Regions from separate parts of the Arthrobacter sp. CAN_A1 genome, predicted to be linked through region 1. Evidence: riboswitches for the same ligand, from Rfam matches in the RefSeq annotation. Region 1 holds a riboswitch; each other region holds the start of a gene.
What was found. A riboswitch is a leader RNA that binds a small molecule or an ion and turns the genes downstream of it on or off. The one in region 1 is predicted to bind S-adenosylmethionine.

Region 1 (3,202 bases):
CCCACTAGGATGGCTGGCATGTCCACCGAACTACCCAAGGCGTCAGGCCTGTCCTCAGCCACGCCGCCATCGACGCAGCCAACCGCAGTCACCCGATCCGCGCCGGTTCAGCGGCGGCGGATCACCGCCGAGATCGCCATCGTGCTGGGGTTGTCGCTCGGACAGTCAGCCGTCTACGCGGTAGTGAACCTGCTGGACAAACTCAGCCAGGCACCGCTCGCGGCGCAGACCACCCGGCTGAACCCTGTCCTCGACGACCGCCAGTATTTCGACCTGACCTACCAGCTGCTGGGCATCTTCTTCGCCCTGATCCCGGTCTTCCTCGTCCTGTTCCTGCTGACCGAGCCCGGCAAGTCGGCGTTCCGTACCCTGGGGTTCACCTTCACCAAACCAAAAGTCGACTTCGGGTTGGGATTCGGTCTCGCCGCGGTAATCGGCGCCGGCACGTTGGGCATCTATGCGGCGGGACGTGCGCTCGGGATCACTACGGCCATCGAACCGGCGGCGCTCGACGCCTACTGGTGGACAGTACCGGTCCTGATCCTCTCGGCGTTGCGCCATGCGGTGGTCGAGGAGGTCATAGTGGTGGGCTATTTGTTCCACCGGCTGCGACAGCTCGGCTGGTCGACGCCGGTCATTATCGTCACGAGCGCGCTCCTGCGTGGGAGCTACCACCTGTACCAGGGTTTTGGGCCGTTTATTGGCAACTTCATCATGGGTCTGATCTTTGGGTACGCCTACACCAGGACCCGACGGGTCATGCCCCTGGTCATCGCCCACGCACTCCTGGACATTGCAGGATTCGTGGGTTTCGCCCTCTTCGGGTCGGCGATCGGGATCGGTACGTAGCCGCGCACCCGCCCGCTGCGGCGGCTGGCTAGATTTCCACCAGGCCGGTTGCCGTCTGGAAGGTCACCGACATGATGCCGGGGGTGCCGTTCGGCGCCACCCAGTGCACCGCGACACCATCAAGGGGTTCGGTGGCGGGGGTGCCCAGCCACTCAGCGATGCGATCGGGGGAGCCGGCGATCGTCAGCGAGTCAAGGCGGGCTGACGCCGGTTTGGCCTGCGACGGATGAAGCGCCTCGGTACCGTCATCCCACCGCAGCATGTAGGGGACCTGAGGGTCGGCGATGAGCCCTTTGATCCCGATCTGCTGCCAAGTCAGTTCCTGTCCGTCCGGGAACTTGCGGTTACCCGGCACGGCGCTCCGGCCCAGCCGCTCCTCGAAGGGGGCCAGATCATCCACTGCCACACACCAGCCCATCCAGCCGCCGCCGGCCTCGGACCGGGCACGCACTGCCTGACCGAACGGGGCTTTGTCCGAGGCGGGGTGGTTCAGCGCTTCAACCACTTCCAGGTACTGGCCATTAAGCATCGGGAAGATCATGTTCCGGGTGCCGAAGCGTGGGTGCACACCACCCTTCACGGGGTCGACACCCAGGGCGTCGGAAATCCTCCCAGCAGTTGCTACGAGGCCGTCGGGTTCACAGGCATATGAGACATGGTCCAAGCGCATGGCCTTAGTGTGGCACTTTGTGATCTGTGACTCGACTTAGGATACCCTTACCTAAAAATAGGCGGCGTATTCCCCCGCGGGCGAGCATCAGAACGATGATCAGCGCCGTCACCTGGAAGAACCCACCCAGGTACACGGCGTTGCCGAAGACCAACGCCACCAGCTCAAGAACCACCAGCTTGCTGCCCGGCATGACCAGCAGCAGGGCAACAACGATGGCCGTCAACAGTTCCAGTACGAACGACCCCGAGATGACCTCCGGGATTGACAGCTACAGCCGACCTGCCGGGCCACAGATGTTCACATATTTGCGCCAGGGGGTTCTTTTCGGGTTATCTAGGAACAGGTCACGAGTGCCAGCACGGAGCGGAACACCCGCTCCACCGAGCCCCGGCTTGCTGGACGGCAACCCTCCTTCGCGGCGGGGTGCCCCGGGTGACGACCAGGCGGCAGGCAGAGTGTCAGGCGCAAGCGCGGATTCCAAGGTGGGCGATACCAGTGGCAACTCTTCATACGACACAGCAGGGACCCGGGGCACTCGGTGACGTCCAGCCCATCCCGGACGACGGCCCTGATGGCGTCCTCCGCACCCGAAGTCTCGGTCCCTTCACCTGCGAAACGGGTGGCTATCTTCCCCAGCTCGCCCTCGCCTATGAAACCTGGGGCACCCTCAATGAAGACCGCTCCAACGCGGTCCTGATCCAGCATGCACTGACCGGCAGTTCCCACGTCGCCCGCGGGGACTCGGACGAAGACGGCTGGTGGGACCAGTTGGTCGGCCCCGGCAAAACCATCGACACCACCAGGTACTTCGCGGTGTCGATCAACATGCTCGGCGGGTGCTACGGATCCACCGGACCGGCCACGGATGATCCTGACGGGGTCCCCTGGGGCTCGCGGTTCCCGTACGTCACAGTCAGGGACTCGGTCCGGGCCGAGGCACTGCTCGCCGATGCCCTGGGCATCGGGCAGTGGCATTCGGTGGTCGGCGGATCTCTCGGCGGGGCGAGGGCACTGGAGTGGGCCCTCCTCTACCCGGAGCGGGTCAACCGGTGCGCGGTAATCGCCTGCACAGCAGCCAGTTCGGCCGAGCAGATTGCCTTTGCCCAGGCGCAGCTCAGGTCCATCAGGTTGGACCCGGGCTTCGCTGGTGGAGACTACTATCCGGGCCCCGGGCCGGTCGATGGTCTGGGCCTGGCGCGGCGGATCGCCCACATCACCTACCGGTCCGAACCCGAACTCGAGCACCGCTTCGGTAGGGCCGCGCAGGGCATTGAGGCGCCCTTCGGCTCATCGGATCCCTCGTCCCGCGGCCGCTACCAGGTGGAAAGCTACCTGGACCACCAGGCCGACAAACTGGTGGAGCGTTTCGACGCCAACAGCTACCTCCTGCTGACCGAAGCCCTCATGGGGCACGACGCAAGCCGCGACCGCGGCACCCTGCAGGACGCCCTCGGGCAGGCAAGCGCCGAGTTCTTCATCGCGGCAGTGGATACTGACCGGTTGTATTACCCCAGCCAATCCCACGTCCTGGCGGCGGCGCTGCCGGGTGATGTGCCCGTGCACATGATCGCCTCACCTATCGGTCACGACGCGTTCCTCACCGAGATCCAGCAACTCGACGAACGGCTGCGGGACGCCTTCTACTCCGTGCCCTGACCATCGTCGCGTGGATGGTCCACC
Region 2 (3,202 bases), on a different contig from region 1:
GTCCACTACGTAGTCGGCCGTCAGGCCATGGGTCAGCAGGGACCGGAGCGCGTCAAGGAGGCGGTCCACATCGGCGAGCCGTGACCCGAGTCCGACACTGGCCCGCAATGATCCTGAGGGAAGTCCGAGCCGGGTGAGCAGCGGGTGGGCGCAGAACCTGCCATCTCGCAGCCCCACCCCGTGCTCAGCCGAAAGATAGGCGGCAACCAGCCCGGCGTCGTACCCGGCAACCGAGAAGTTGACGACCCCGATCGGCTCGGCACTGTCAGGGAAGAGCCGGTGAACCGTGACCCCGGGCAGTTCGGTGAGGCCGGTGACCAGAGCCGACCGGAGAGTGTGTTCGTGGGATTGCCAGGCGCGATGATCAAGGGAGGCTAGCACCCCCGCGGCGTGGGCCAGCGCTCCCGCACCCACCACATTGGGTGATCCACCCTCGTGCCGGGCCGGTCCGGTGGCCCAGGACACCGAATCAACCCTGACCTGGCGGACCGCTCCGCCGCCGGCGAGGTAGGGTGTGCCGGCGTCCAGCCAGTCGGAACGGCCCACCAGTACGCCCGCGCCGAACGGCGCGTAGAGCTTGTGACCCGAGAACGCCACATAGTCGATACCGTAACGGTTGATGTCGATCCGACGGTGCGGGGCCAGTTGGGCTGCGTCGACGACGATCCGTGCGCCGTGGGCATGGGCCAGTCGCGCCAGCTCCCTGACAGGGAGCACCTCGCCGGTGACATTGGATGCGCCGGAGACGGCGAGCAGGGTCACCCCGCCGGTTGCCAGCTCAGCGCGGACCCGGTCCAGGGTATCGGCGAGCGTTGTGCCGGCGGTGAGGCTGCGATGCGGTAGTTGCTGCCAGGGGAGCAGATTGGCGTGGTGCTCAATGTCGAGGTACAGCACGTCACCCGTGGCGGGGACGCACCCGGCGAGGAGGTTCAACGAATCGGTGGTGTTTCGGGTGAAGATCACTGTGTCGTCGCCACGCCCGCCCACGAACCGCCGGATCGCTGTCCTCGCATTCTCATACAGCGACGTGGACACCTGGGAGGTATAGCCGGCACCCCGGTGGACGCTGGCGTAGTAGGGCAGGACCATGGCAACGAAATCCTGCACCTCGGCGAGGGCAGGGGTAGACGCCGCGTAGTCAAGGTTGATGTACCTGACCTCACCACCCCCGAGGACCGGTACTAGCAGGCCGCTCCCGACGACGTCGGCCAAGGGGGCGTCCGTCCGGGCTGGATGCTGAGCCACTGTGCTGGGTGCAAGAGTCATGAGGGATCTCCAAGGGTGTGGACCCCACGCCAGGGTGTCCGCGCTTGCCGCACCCGCTCAGGTACGGCCTGGTCGTCACCCGGGGCACCCCGCCGCGACGGGAGGGTTGCCGGCCAGCAAACCGGGGTTTAGCGCTGGCACTCGTGACCAATAGGGAGAGCCTAGGGCACGGGGAGTGCCCTGGTCAGCTTTGTTACGGAATCTTAAAGCAGGTCATCCACATCGGGGTTGAGGATCTGCAGCACATCGTTATGCAGTGTGCTGTTCGTCGCCAGCGCGTTGCCGCCGAACGGGCCGTCAGTGCCCTCGAGGGACGTGAAACGGCCGCCCGCCTCGGTGATGATCGGTACTAGCGCCGCCATGTCATACAGGTTCAACTCGGGTTCACAGGCAATATCGACGGCGCCCTCAGCGACCAGGCAATAGGACCAGAAGTCCCCATACGCGCGACTGCGCCAGACGGAGTCGGTCAGGGTCAGGAATTCCGGCAGGTTTCCGCGTTCCTTCCAGCCCGACAGGCTCGAATAGGACAGCGACGCATCCTCCAACCGCGACACGTTCGACACCTTGAGCCGGGTCGCTGCCGCCAGCGACTTACCCATGTAGGCGCCGGTCCCGGTGGCCGCCCACCAGCGTTTACCCAGCGCAGGTGCGCTGACCAGACCGACAACCGGCTGCCCCTCATCAACGAGGGCAATCAGGGTGGCCCAGACCGGGACGCCCCGCACAAAACTCTTGGTGCCGTCGATGGGGTCGATGATCCAGCGCCGCGAACCGGCGCCGCTGCTGCCGAACTCTTCGCCGAGCACTGCGTCGCGGGGGCGGGCCCGGGAGAGCTGGCCCCGAATCGACTCCTCCGCTGCTTTGTCGGCGTCGGTGACGGGGGTGAGATCAGGCTTGGTTTCCACCACCAGATCGAGGGCCTTGAATCGCGACATGGTCTGGTCGTCTACAGAATCGGCCATCACGTGGGCAAGGCGCAGATCATCGTTGTAACTTTGGCGGTGGTTCATACCTTCAACCTATCGCCTAACGTCGCCATAGTGCGGGACGCTCTCCAGGTCGTGGCACCACTGCTGCTGTACCAGGGTCTTAAACGCCACAGGACACCGGCGGCGGCGGGCCGCTGCGGTGTCCTGTGGGGAGCCGTCCAGTGGGACGGCTACGTAGCTGGGTGATTAGATAACGGTGATATTCTCGGCCTGCGGTCCCTTGGGGCCCTGCGTGGTCTCGAAGTTGACCTTCTGGTTCTCTTCGAGGGCGCGGAATCCGCTGGAGTTGATTGCTGAGAAGTGGGCGAAAACATCCGCGCCGCCGTCGTCAGGAGCAATGAATCCAAAGCCCTTTTCAGCGTTGAACCATTTGACTGTACCTGTTGCCATTTTTTTCATATTCCTTGTGTGTGAGAATCCCCCCGTGCTTCGGGGTTCTCGTTGAGGTGAAAACTAGTGCTCAACACCACAACTCCTTTAAGCCTATCAGGTCTACTGTTCGCCGAGCTCTTTAGCTTCTTGAGTATTTCCCTTGGGCTCGGGGACGCTGGAACCGAGCAGCCGCCGCAGCGATGCCAGCCGCACGGGCCCCGAAACGCCGGCACGGCCTTCGCTGACCCAGGGATCCAGGCCGCACTTCACGGCGAGCCGGTCGTGACGGCAGCCCCTGGCACAATCCGCTGTCCCTGGCTCAAGGTCAGGGAAGGCCTGAAGGATGCGATCCGGGTCCACATGGGCCAGACCGAACGAGCGGATACCCGGGGTGTCGATAATCCAGGTGCCCGGCAGGGAATCCCCGGCTTTCAAGGCAATCGCCGACGACGACGTGTGCCGCCCGCGCCCAGTCACGGCATTGACCCCGCCGGTGGCCCGGTTGGATCCGGTCAGTGCGTTGACCATGGTGGACTTGCCCACACCCGAGTGTCCCAGCAGCACGCTGACCT
Region 3 (3,202 bases), on a different contig from region 1:
TTCGCGCCAACAGGTAGGGCTGTTCGTAGGTGAGGGATGCGGTGACTCCGAAGCCGATTCGGCTGGTCGCCGCCGCCAACGCGCTCACAATCAGCAGTGGGTCCAGCATCGGGTATTGCACTCCGCCGCGCACAGCTTCATCAGCGTTCCCCGCGTAGACGTCGTACTGTCCCAGAATGTCAGCGAAGAAGATGCCGTGGAAGCCTCCCTCTTCCAGCGTGGTGGCCAGGGAGGTCCAGTAGGTGAGCTCGCTGTATCGACGGCTCTGATCCTCAGGGTGCCTCCACAGACCGGGCGACTGGTGAACTGGGACAAGCATTTCAAAGGCGTTGAGCAGGATGGACTTCTTCATTGGTCTCCTAGAAAGTATCGGGAGTGGAGTGGTCTTTGGCGTACGCACGAGCGGGGTCCTTCGCCGCAACGGCGGCGAGAGTGGACAGCGCCGCCAGCAGGGTCAGGTAGCCGCAGATCAGCCAGGGCTGACCGCCGCCAACATTGAGGAGAGCCGCCGCGATGAACGGCGTGAGACCCCCGGAGAGGACCGTGCCCACCTGATAGCCGAACGACACTCCGCTGTAGCGCAGGTGCAACGGGAACTGCTCAGCAAACCACGCCGCCTGCGGGCCGTAAATCGAATCGTGCAGGACATTCATTCCCAGAATCATCACCAGCGGCAGCAGGACCAGCGGGCCATGGTCGAGGAACCAGAACAATGGCCACACAAAGATGCCGATACCAATCGCACCCGCGATGGCGATGGGCCGCCTGCCGTAGCGGTCGGAAAGCCACCCCCAGAACGGACCCGAGATCAGGCCCACCGCAGAACCGACGAGGACCGCGGTCAGTCCCGACGTCGTATCGTCCCGGCGGGAACTGATGTACCCGAGAAGGTATACGGTGAGCACGACGAACAACGCCGGTTGAGCCAGACGGAGACCGATCGCCACGAGCAGGCTACGACGGTGATACTTCAACACCTCAGCAATGGGCGCCTTCGCGGTGTTGTTTTCGGCCTTGAGCTGCTGAAACTGGGGCGCATCCTCAACACCAAGCCGGATGACCAAACCAATGACCACCAGGACTGCGCTGGCCAGGAACGGGATCCGCCACCCGAAGGATTGAAACTGCTCGGCAGTCATGGCCAACTGGGTGATGGCGAAGGCGCTGGTGGCCAGCAGCATGCCGGCGGCTGAACCCACCTGGGTGAAGCTTCCGAAGAACCCGCGGAGGTGTCGTGGAGCGTGTTCGACCGAGAGCAGGGCCGAACCTCCCCATTCGGCGCCGGCCGATAGCCCCTGCAAGAGGCGGAGCGCCACCAGCCCGACGACGGCGAAACTCCCAATACTGTCGTAGTTCGGTAGAAGACCAATGCCCGTTGAGGCAACACCCATGGTGACGAGTGACGCCACCAGCAGGGCTTTGCGGCCGATGCGGTCACCGAGGTGACCTGCCAGGATCCCGCCCACCGGCCGCGCAAAGAAGCCCACGGCGAAGGTGGCAAATGAGGCCAGGACACCGGCGAATGCCGAGGACTGGGGGAAGAACTGGGTGTTGAAAATCAGCGCCGCGGCCGTGCCATACAAATAGAAGTCGTACCACTCGATGGTGGTGCCGACAAAGGCCGAACTAAGGACACGCTTCTTGTCACGGATGCGGATTGCGGGTGTGGGTACCGCAACGGATTCGACGACGGACATGGAACAACCCCTTGCACATCAGGCGCAACCGGTTCAGAGACGCCATACTTGCCCGTGCGGTTCCGCATCGGGCCGAATCATCACCTGGGGCACCCCGCTACAGCGGGAGGGTTGCCGCCCGACAAACCAGGGTTTTGCGTCGGGACTCTTGATTCTGCTTTCGAGACTATGGTCTGACGCAGCTTCTGCTAAAGCTCATGACGCCACATGACTGGGCCTACGGCCGCGGACCGCGCAGCTGACCGTACTGCGGCGGTCCGTCGACCGCGTCGTGTGAGGGGAGACAAATGGTGAACAGAAAGGCGATGGCGAACGCCAACAACCCGGCGCCCCACCCCACATCGCTGCGGAGGGCGTTGTCGGTTCCCCCTGAGGTCACGACCGCAGCAACGATCCCCACAAAGAGTCCCGCCGAGACGCCAAGCACCAGCCCGCGCCCCAGACGGCGTAGGAGACGGCGAACGAAATTCTGATGCACGAACGCCATTTCCCACTCCTCGGAACATTCTCAGTCAGCTGCGCAACGCAGGCTGTGTCGTTACCTTATATCGGCTACGCGGATCAGGACCTTGCCGGTGACGCCGCTCTCGACGGCGTCGTGGGCGGCGGCTGTTTCCTCGAGCGGGAACCAGGTCAGCGGGAGCCCCGACGACTCCCCCACCGGCAGGACGCCAGCCCGCAGCGCAGCGGTAATGTCCTCGGCAGCGGCGCGCAGGGCAACGGGTCCCACCGTGTACAGAAGCAGACCCTGCCAGCGGACGTTCTTCGCGAAGCTCGCAATAATCGGGGCGGTGAAATCGTCCCCATTGTTGTTCGCGTAATAGGCGATGCTCCCGTGATTGGCGAGTACCTCGACGTCGAGCCCCGCGTTCTGGGCCGGTGCCACCTCCACCACCTGATCGACGCCATCGGGTGCAATCTCGAGGATGCGGTCGGCCAGTGAGTCATCGGGGTACCGGACCACATAATGGGCTCCAGCGGCGGATGCCAACTCTGCCTTCGAGTCGCTGCTGACCGTCGCGATCACTGTCGCACCCGCCCAGACAGCCAGCTGGATCGCTGCATGACCCACGGCACCCGCCCCACCCTGCACAAGAACCACGCGGCCCGTAAGGGCCTCCGGTGCGAGCCGGGATGGACCGTGCTCGTGAACGGTCAGCGCCCGGTGCGCCGTCATCGCTGGAACACCGAGGCTGGCGGCGACGTCGAAATCAATGCCCTCCGGTAGCTTTACGACCCGGTCAGCCGGAAGAACGGCAAACTCCTGGGCTGTCCCGGTCGGGCGCCCGTGGGCCGCAAGGTACAGCCACACCCGGTCGCCGACCTCTGCGTCCGTTACGCCCTCACCCAGTGCATCCACGATCCCGGCGCCGTCCTGGTTCGGGACCACCTCCGCGAAGGCCAGGTCGCCGGCGGAGCGCGCCTTCCAATCGGTGGGATTTACGCCCGAGGCGACGATGCGCACCCGAACTTCTCCGGGGCCGGGAGCAGCGACGTCGCGGTCT
Region 4 (3,202 bases), on a different contig from region 1:
CCCAGGCGTCGTGGAGCTTCGACTACCTGTTTAGCCACCCCGACCCGGACCAGCGGGACGCCGACGTGCACTGGTGCACTGCCGACCTGGCCTGGGTCACTGCCCACACCTACGAGATCTACGGGCCGCTCTCCAACGGCGCCACCCAGGTGATCTTCGAGGGCACCCCCAACACCCCCCATCCGGGGCGGCACTTCGAGATCATCGAGCGCTACGGCGTGACCAGTTATTACACCGCGCCCACCCTGATCCGGTCGCTGATGGGCTGGTTCCCGGACGGCGTGCCAGCCGGTTACGACCTCTCCAGCATCCGGATCCTCGGCACGGTCGGTGAGGCGACCAACCCCGAGGCCTGGCGCTGGTTCAGGAAACACCTTGGAGCCGGCACCGCGCCGGTGGTGGACACCTGGTGGCAATCCGAAACCGGCGCCACCATCCTCTCCCCCCGCCCCACCGATGGGTCCTTCAAGCCCGGCTGCGCCTCCCGCGCCCTGCCCGGCGTGAGCACCCGGATTGTCGACGACGCCGGCCATCCGGTCCCGCCGGGCGAGCAGGGCCTGATCGTGGTGGACCAGACCGGCCCCGCCATGGCGAGGACCGTCTGGGGCAACCCACAGCGTTACCTGGATTCCTATTGGCGGAAGTTCGCAGTCCAGGGCTGGTTCCTGGCCGGTGACGGCGCCCGGTATGACGACGACGGCGACACCTGGATCCTCGGCCGCATCGATGACGTGCTCAACGTGTCGGGTCACCGGCTCTCGACCATTGAGATTGAATCGGCGCTGGTGGCCCACCCGTGGGTGATCGAGGCGGGGGTGTGCCCGGTCGCCGACCCGCTGACCGGTCATGCCATTGCCGCGTTCGTCGTGCTCTCCTCATCGGCTGGCGGGGTGCCCACACCGGAGGAGGTGGCCAGGATCCTGCGGGATCACGTCGGAACGGTGATCGGGCCGATCGCCAAGCCTGCCGCCGTCGTCGTCGTCGCTGACGTCCCGAAAACCCGGTCGGGGAAGATCATGCGCCGGTTGCTGACCCAGCTGTACGAGAACACCACACTCGGTGACACTACCTCGCTGCAGAACGAGGCGTGCGTGCCCGGTATCGCCGCGGTCCTGGCCGCGCGGGCGTCGCCGTGACCCCGGGCAGCCAGGCCCGCACCTGCAACCGGGAGCAACATTCTTGGCCTACCACGATGGGACTGCCACACTGGTGGTGACCATCCCGAGCGGTACGAGAGATCTGGCTCATTGACACCGCAGCAACCCTGGCCACTGCCCCGGCAGTGACATGAGGGTGCTAATGCCAGGCACGATGGAGGTTTTCATGGCTATTGACCTTTCCCAACCCCTCAAATTCGCCTATTGGGTTCCCAACGTGAGCGGCGGGCTGGTCGTTTCGACCATTGAGCAGCGCACCAGTTGGGACTTCGACTACAACAAGAAACTCGCGCGTATCGCCGAAAGGGCCGGCTTCGAGTACGCCCTGTCGCAGACCCGGTACGCGGCGTCGTACGGCGCCGACAAGCAGCACGAGGCCACCGCGTTCTCGCTGGCGCTGCTCGGGGCCACGGAAAGGCTGAAGGTGATTGCGGCAGTCCATCCCGGCATGTGGCAGCCGGGTGTCCTGGCGAAGTTCATCATCACCGCCGACCACATTTCCGGTGGGCGGGCGGCGGTGAACATCGTCTCGGGCTGGCTGAAGAGTGAGTTCACCGGGTTCGGTCTGCCGTGGCTGGAGCACGACGAACGGTACGTCCGCACCGAGGAATTCATCAGGATCCTCCGCGGCCTGTGGACCGAGCAGAACTACTCCCAGGCCGGGAAGTACTACAACATCACCGATTTCACCCTCAACCCGCCGCCCGTTGACGTGCCCGGGCGGCCGCATCCGGAGATCTTCTTCGGTGGGAACTCGACGGCGGCGCAGGCGACCGCGGGTCGGGTGGCCGACTGGTACTTCTCCAACGGAAAGGACCTCGAGGGGTTCAAGGAGAACGTCGCGGGCGTGCAGGCGTCAGCGGCGGACGCCGGGCGGCATCCGAGGTTTGGGCTCAACGGCTTCGTGATTGCCCGGGACACCGAGAAGGAAGCCCGTGAAACCCTCCGGGAGATCGTGGCCAAGGCGCATAAGCCAGCCGTCGAAGGGTTCCGGGACGCGGTCCAGGAGGCTGGCGCGTCCACCAGGGACGGCAAGGGTATGTGGGCCGACTCGTCCTTCGAGGACCTGATCCAGTACAACGACGGGTTCAGAACGCAGCTCATCGGGACGCCCGAGCAGATCGCCGAGCGCATCGTCGAGTACAAGAAGATCGGCGTGAACCTCATGCTGACCTGCTACCTGCACTTCCAGGAGGAAGTCGAAGCCTTCGGCAAGGACATCCTCCCCATCGTCCGCGAGCTTGAAGCGGACCTCGCCCGCAAAGAGGGCCTAGATTTCATTGTCGACGACGTAACACCCGAGAATATTAAGGCAGGTGTCTGATGGCTGACCGCAGCTTCGGTTTCCGCACGCGAGCCCTCCACGCTGGAGGCACTCCCGACTCGGCCCACGGGGCCCGGGCAGTACCCATCTACCAGACGACGTCGTTCGTGTTCAAGGACACGGCCGACGCCGCCAACCTGTTTGCGCTCCAAAAGTACGGCAACATCTACTCGCGGATCGGCAACCCCACGGTCGCCGCGTTCGAGGAGCGGATCGCCTCCCTGGAGGGTGGCATCGGGGCGGTCGCGACGGCGTCGGGCATGAGCGCCGAATTCATCACCTTCGCTGCCCTCTGCCAGGCGGGCGATCACATCGTCGCGGCCTCCCAGCTGTACGGCGGCACCGTCACCCAGCTCGATGTGACCCTGCGCCGGTTCGGCATTGACACCACATTTGTGCCCGGCACCGACCCCGCCGACTATGCCGCGGCCATCCAGGACAACACAAAAGCCGTCTACGCCGAGGTGATCGCCAACCCGTCCGGCGAGATCGCCGACATCCAGGGGCTGGCGAAGATCGCCCACGACGCCGGGGTGCCGCTGATCATCGACTCCACCCTGAGCACCCCCTACCTGATCCGTCCAATCGAGCACGGCGCTGACATCGTGATCCACTCAGCCACCAAGTTCATCGGCGGGCACGGGACCACCCTGGGCGGCGTCGTCGTCGAGGCCGGTACCTTCGACTGGGGCAACGGCAAGTTCCCCACCATGACGGAGCC

Region 2: linked by a shared signal. The riboswitch ahead of IWX62_RS12565 (aminotransferase class V-fold PLP-dependent enzyme) and the one ahead of metX (homoserine O-acetyltransferase MetX) in region 1 are both predicted to bind S-adenosylmethionine.
Region 3: linked by a shared signal. The riboswitch ahead of IWX62_RS13335 (MFS transporter) and the one ahead of metX (homoserine O-acetyltransferase MetX) in region 1 are both predicted to bind S-adenosylmethionine.
Region 4: linked by a shared signal. The riboswitch ahead of sfnG (dimethylsulfone monooxygenase SfnG) and the one ahead of metX (homoserine O-acetyltransferase MetX) in region 1 are both predicted to bind S-adenosylmethionine.

The regions. Positions count from the first base shown of each region.
Region 1 is NZ_JADOUR010000006.1:166,365-169,566, reverse strand. Features, by position in the region: gene IWX62_RS09305 (CPBP family intramembrane glutamic endopeptidase) at 19-849, shown strand; gene IWX62_RS09300 (VOC family protein) at 878-1,519, opposite strand; gene IWX62_RS09295 (hypothetical protein) at 1,524-1,745, opposite strand; SAM riboswitch class IV at 1,865-1,999, shown strand; gene metX (homoserine O-acetyltransferase MetX) at 2,075-3,178, shown strand.
Region 2 is NZ_JADOUR010000011.1:58,739-61,940, reverse strand. Features, by position in the region: gene IWX62_RS12565 (aminotransferase class V-fold PLP-dependent enzyme) at 1-1,266, opposite strand, end outside; SAM riboswitch class IV at 1,302-1,415, opposite strand; gene hisN (histidinol-phosphatase) at 1,470-2,279, opposite strand; gene IWX62_RS12555 (cold-shock protein) at 2,445-2,648, opposite strand; gene rsgA (ribosome small subunit-dependent GTPase A) at 2,751-3,202, opposite strand, start outside.
Region 3 is NZ_JADOUR010000013.1:2,251-5,452, forward strand. Features, by position in the region: gene IWX62_RS13330 (LLM class flavin-dependent oxidoreductase) at 1-352, opposite strand, end outside; gene IWX62_RS13335 (MFS transporter) at 360-1,697, opposite strand; SAM riboswitch class IV at 1,737-1,851, opposite strand; gene IWX62_RS13340 (hypothetical protein) at 1,915-2,184, opposite strand; gene IWX62_RS13345 (NADPH:quinone reductase) at 2,236-3,202, opposite strand, start outside.
Region 4 is NZ_JADOUR010000001.1:142,199-145,400, forward strand. Features, by position in the region: gene acs (acetate--CoA ligase) at 1-1,136, shown strand, start outside; SAM riboswitch class I at 1,214-1,318, shown strand; gene sfnG (dimethylsulfone monooxygenase SfnG) at 1,324-2,481, shown strand; gene IWX62_RS00685 (O-acetylhomoserine aminocarboxypropyltransferase/cysteine synthase family protein) at 2,481-3,202, shown strand, end outside.